2 regions of the Clostridium sp. CM038 genome follow, and region 2 is predicted to be linked to the other one. Evidence: predicted binding sites of a transcription regulator. Region 2 holds the regulator's gene; the other holds the start of a gene.
What was found. Region 2 encodes NrdR, which represses ribonucleotide reductase genes. Its sites were predicted from a motif close to CACNANATNTNGTG; they were not measured.

Region 1 (3,220 bases), 1.3 Mb from region 2:
CAATTACTTTAAGGTAGGCTAAATCACCAACCTTTGCAAGAGGTTTTTTTAAAGTTGAAATTAACCTATCACTTGAGTCCCTATATACGAAGGCTTCAACTTCATCATCAATATTAAGTGCTCTACCTAAAGTGCTTTTCATTGGCAATAATATATCATCACTAGTGTTTTCAGTCTCTGCGCCCAAATAGTACCCAAATTCTGCTCGCCTAACTACTTTTAAATTATTAAATTCTCCTATTTTTATCATTTATTATCTCCTACCTTTTTTAAACTTTTGACCAATCTATATATTTGTTAAATTTATCAACATATTGTACTAAATATTTTCTATAAACATGTATTTATATTTCTGCTCATCTGTCACCTTTTCTATTCCATTTAATATTATCATTTTTCGCGCTCTATAACAATCTAAATTAAGGTATGGTCATTTATTTGTTTTGTATTATATTTCATTGAAAGCTCTACATAATGCTGAGCTGATTTTTTTAATCCTTCCTTTTCCTCTGTAGTTAGTTCGCGAATGACCTTTGCCGGCACTCCCATACAAAGAACCCCTGAGGGTATTTTCTTTCCTTGAGTAACTAAGCTACCAGCGCCGATTATAGTATACTCCCCTATTTCTGCTCCATTTAGTATAGTACTTCCCATTCCAATTAAAGTATAACTTGAAATTTTACAACCATGTATTATGGCATTATGTCCTATAGTTACATACTCTCCAATATTAACCGAAAATTCATCATCATTATGTACTGTACAATTGTCTTGAATATTTGTATAAGAACCTATAGACATGGAATTCATATCGCCTCTTAATACAGCTCCAAACCAAATACTACTGTACTCTCCTATAGACACATTTCCTATAACATCTGCACTGTAAGCAATATAAGAATGTTTATGTACATTAGGTATTTTTCCATCAAATTGATGTATCATAATTTCATCATCACCTCTTCCAAAATAATAAATACGTAGGTTTATTATGCATAATAATAAATATTTAGGTTTATTATGCATAATAATAAATATTTATTATTTTACATAATAATAAATATTTAGATTTATTATTTTACATAATAATAAATATTCAGGTTTATTATTTTACATAATAATAAATATGTATTTATTATACTACTATATTATATAAATTTGCCGTTTATTCGTCATATTTTTGGTTAATATTTAATGTTGATTTTTATTTGATTCTATTATATAATACCATCTGTAGTTATAATTCTTTTTCTACTTACTACATATGGTGTTATACTAATATAACACATAATAATTAAACTAAATAATCAAGAAAATCTTTTAGTGTAGTAATATCAACCATACAGAAGTATGTTTTACATAATTTAGACTTAATCTTAATTATCATGCAACTAATAGGAGGTGAATATACTAGCTTTTTAAGCTAGTATTAATTATGGCGGAGATAAAAAATTTAATCAAACGATTTTATACAAAGGAATTAGAAAAAGATAAAACTATTACTGTTTTTGATTTGTTCAAATGGAAAAAGGTAAATGTTTTTTTAAAAGACCATAAAACAAATAAAGTGCTTTTAGATATGAAGGCTTTAGAATTTCCAGAGCATTACTCTCAAAATTCTTGCGATATTATTGCTTCAAAATATTTCAGAAAATCTGGTGTTAATAATAAGCAAGGTTATGAGGATAGTATGAAAATGGTAGCTCATAGACTTGTTAATTTTTGGTGTGAATCCTTGACTGATGAGACTATTATTAAATCTCAAGAGGAAAAAAGCATTATTTATGATGAATTAATATATGCATTTTTAAATCAAATGTTTGCACCAAATTCTCCTCAATGGTTTAATACGGGCCTTAACCTATCCTATGGTATAAAAGGCGAATCATTAGATAATTTTTATTACGATGAAAAAGAAAAAATGATAGTTAAAAGCGAAGATGCTTATACAAGGACTCAAGCTTCAGCTTGTTTCATTCTATCAATCCAAGATAAACTACTTGGCAATCATTCAATCTCTGAGCAGTATGTAACAGAGACTAAATTATTTAAAGGTGGCTCTGGCACCGGAACTAACTTCTCATCCATAAGAGGTATAGGTGAAAGCTTATCTAGTGGTGGAGTTTCATCAGGTCTTATGAGTTTTTTAAGAGGACTTGACAGAAATGCTGGAGCTATAAAATCTGGTGGAACTACAAGGCGTGCTGCTAAGATGCTATGCCTTGATATCAATCACCCTGAAATAATGGAGTTTATGACTTGGAAAGCTAAAGAAGAAGATAAAGTACGCGCTCTTACTAAAATGGGTTATGATGGTAGCTTTGAAGGAGAGGCTTATGAGACTGTATCTGGCCAAAATGGAAACAACTCCATAAGATTCTCAGATGAATTTATGATGAAAGTTGATACCTTATCGAAAAATCCTAATCAGACTATTACTCTTAAAGGGAGATGTGATTCCACAGTTGATGCAGACATAAGTGTTAAGACGCTATGGGATACCTTTAATACCGCTGCTTGGCAATGTGCTGATCCAGCGCCTCAATTTGATGACACCTTTAATGCATGGCATACTTGCCCCGGTGGAGAAGATGGAGTAGTTAATGCTAAACATAATAGAATTAATTCGACTAATCCTTGTGGAGAATATGCTTTTTTAGATGATACCTCTTGTAATTTAGCTTCTATTAATATTTATAAATTTTATGATGCTTTGACTAAAAAATTTGATGTAGATGGATATGTCCATCTAATAGGACTTACTCAATTAGTCCTTGAATCCTCCATTCATTGGGGCCAGTTTCCAACTGAAGATATAGCAAGGAAAAGTTATTTATTTAGAACCACAGGTCTTGGGCTTTCAAATTTAGCTTCTTTATTTATGGTAATGGGCTATGCCTATGACTCAGAAGATGCTAGAAATATAGCTGCAGCGCTAAGTGGAATAATGACTGCACAGGCTTATTATGTATCATCCCTACTTTCAAAAGAACTAGCTCCTTTTGAAAAATATGAAATCAACAAAAAACATATGCAAATAGTTATAAGGAATCATGCAAGAGCTGCTGGAGCTCTAAATAGTAACTATGAACATTTGAATTATGATCCTATAAAAGTTAACCATGATATTTTAGGTAATGATTCCCTAAGCAATATAAGTGAAACCTTAAAAAACTGTTGGTCAAAAGTACTAAGCAGTGGTGAAAAATATGGTTTTAGA
Region 2 (3,220 bases):
TGCTAATAATATAGATGGGGAGGAAATTATGTTCAATTTTAAAGTGATGTTAAACAAGTTATTTGCTAAATTCAAAATATTTTCAAACAATTTGTTTTATATAGGAGGGAACGATGCATTGCCACCTCCTTTAACTAAGGATGAAGAGTATGAGTTAGTAGTTAAATTAGATACAGGTGATAAGCAGGTGAGAGCTACCTTAATTGAAAGAAATTTAAGACTGGTAGTATATATAGCAAGGAAGTTTGAGAATACAGGCTTAAATGTTGAAGATTTAATTTCTGTAGGAACCATAGGGCTTATAAAAGCAGTTAATACTTTTGATCCTGAAAAGAACATTAAGCTAGCTACATATGCTTCAAGATGTATAGAGAATGAAATTTTAATGTATCTTAGGCGAAATAGTAAAATTAAAACAGAAATTTCTCTTTATGAGCCTCTAAATGTTGATTGGGACGGTAATGAATTGCTGCTCTCAGACATTATTGGAACGGACAACGATGTGGTTTATAATATTATTGAAGAAGATGTAGATAAACAATTGCTTTGGCTTGCTATGCAACGTTTAAATTCAAGAGAAAAAGAAATTGTTCAATTAAGATTTGGCTTAAATGGAACCATAGAAAAAACACAAAAAGAAGTGGCTGATATACTTGGAATATCACAATCTTATATCTCAAGGCTTGAAAAAAGAATAATAAAAAGATTACAAAAAGAAATAAATAAAATGGTATAGGGGCCGCAAGTAGGACCCTTTTTATAATTTTATTTTAGAAACCGATTTTAAAAGTTATTATTTGAAGATTAAATATTAAGCAAAATGAAACAAATAAAGAAATGTTCTAATTATAAATAATATTTTTAATAACTTATGAATATAAATAATATAAAGTGCTAGGCCTCTAAAAATAGACTAGGGTAGTGACTAGCTGGTTTAAAAAAGGGTTTATGAAAACTTATTGGGGGTGAACAAAATGGAAAGTTTAATGTTTGCAATAAATAATTTAAGACAGATGGAAATTATAGATATAAGTTCAGGCTCAAAAATGGGATATATCAAAGATTTAAAAGTTGATTGTGAAGACTATAGAATTATTTCAATCCTAATGCCAACCCAAAAGTCATCTTGGTTCAATAAAAATAATAGTGTTGAGATACCTTGGGAAAAAGTAAAGAAAATTGGGGTAGATGTTATTCTTGTAGATGGTAGTGATGTAAATATAGAAAACGAATAGGAAAAAGTGTATAATGTTAGTATATTTGCTAACTATACTATGAAAAGGACGTGAAGGCCATTGAAATGTCCATATTGCAGCTGTGAAGAAAGTAAAGTAGTTGATTCTAGATCAACAGATGAGAATATTGCAACTAGAAGAAGAAGAGAGTGCCTAAGTTGTTTTAAGAGATATACTACATATGAAAAAGTGGAAGATGTACCTATTTTAGTAATAAAGAAGGATTCTAATAGAGAATATTTTGACAGAACGAAAATATTAAATGGCCTTATGAAGGCATGCCAAAAGAGGCCGGTGTCAAGAAAACAAATAGAAGCTATTTGTGATGAAGTAGAAAAACAGTTAAACAATGAAATGCTTACAGAAGTGAAATCAGATTATATAGGAGAAATCATTATGAGCATATTAAAAAATGTAGATGAGGTATCTTATGTGAGGTTTGCTTCAGTTTATAGGCAATTCAAAGATATTAATACATTCATGGAAGAGATAAGGAAATTAATGTCTAAGGAATGAAAATGCCCTTAGGCATTTTTTTTATAATTGTGCGCCCGGCATGGGCGCAATCTAATGGGTGAAAGTCCCTAGCACGGGTTAATAGTGCCAAGTGCATAGCTTAAGACAAGGGTGTCCATCGTGAGATGGAATCTGAAGGAAGTTGGCGGCCAAACTCCGGTCTGACGAACAGAAACTACATATAAGGCATATGCTTGTGGGTAAGTTTGCAATACAAAACGAAGCCCAAAACTATTCGAAACAAGTGGTGTAAATGTAGCAGATAGATGGAGTGAAAGATTGCGTTCTTACCCGGGGAGATCTGATAGGTAAGTTGTGGATATGAATTTAGAAATAACAACCCATACAGTGATGTATGGCTGAACTATCAGAAGTCAGCAGACGTCATAGTACCATGCAAAACGCGTTAGCGTGGGAAGGACTGAACAATAGGAGGTTTTGGAATTTTGAAGGATACGAGAAAATATGATAAAAGCAGACAACTTCATAAAGAAGGCTCTCTACGAGAGAATAGAGTGGAACTCGAAGGTAATGTAGAAGTGCATAGTATTTCCTCTATGTCAGAAGAAGGAAGAAACGATGTGAATGAATATGATAATGGTTTACTCGAGCAGATATTATCGAGAGATAATATGAATAAAGCATATAAAAGAGTAAAAGCCAATAAAGGAAGTCATGGGATTGATGGTTTGACAGTAGATGAACTTCTACATTATCTAAAAGAGCATGGACAAGAATTAAGGCAATCATTATTAGAAAGTAGATATAGACCTCTAGCCGTAAGAAGGGTAGAAATACCAAAACCTGACGGTGGAATTAGGCTACTTGGAATACCTACTGTATTAGATAGAGTTATTCAGCAAGCGATATCACAAACTCTAATACCAGTATATGAAAAGAAATTTTCTGATAATAGTTACGGTTTTAGACCTTTAAGAAGTGGAAAACAAGCTGTTGAAAAATGTAGGGGATATATTAATGCTGGACATACATGGACGGTGAATATAGACCTTTCTAAATACTTTGATACGATAAATCATGATAAATTAATAAGGATACTATCGGAAGATATTAAAGATAGTAGAGTAATTTCTCTGATACGAAAGTATCTACAAAGTGGAGTGATGATAAATGGGGTATTTATGAATACAGAAGAAGGAGCACCTCAAGGCGGGCCTTTGTCCCCATTATTAAGTAACGTAATGTTACATGAACTCGATGTAGAACTAACAAAACGAGGACTAAACTTTTGTAGATATGCTGATGATGCGAATATATACGTCAAAAGTGAGAAATCAGCAAATAGAGTAATGAAGAGTATTACGAGATTTATTGAGGAAAAGTTAAAGCTTAGAGTGAATAAAGAAAAGAGTACAGTAGATAGACCTTGGAAACTTAAATTTTTAGGATTTTCATTTTACCGAGCAAAAGGTGAATACAGAATGAGAGTTCCTCAAAAACCTATAATC

Region 1: the regulator NrdR is predicted to act here: its motif matches at 1,257-1,270, upstream of ACWJKS_RS03545 (vitamin B12-dependent ribonucleotide reductase).

The regions. Positions count from the first base shown of each region.
Region 1 is NZ_CM143651.1:786,041-789,260, reverse strand. Features, by position in the region: gene ACWJKS_RS03555 (CvfB family protein) at 1-250, opposite strand, end outside; gene ACWJKS_RS03550 (gamma carbonic anhydrase family protein) at 415-945, opposite strand; gene ACWJKS_RS03545 (vitamin B12-dependent ribonucleotide reductase) at 1,436-3,220, shown strand, end outside.
Region 2 is NZ_CM143651.1:2,077,475-2,080,694, reverse strand. Features, by position in the region: gene sigE (RNA polymerase sporulation sigma factor SigE) at 29-736, shown strand; gene ACWJKS_RS09460 (YlmC/YmxH family sporulation protein) at 975-1,235, shown strand; gene nrdR (transcriptional regulator NrdR) at 1,296-1,751, shown strand; gene ltrA (group II intron reverse transcriptase/maturase) at 2,198-3,220, shown strand, end outside.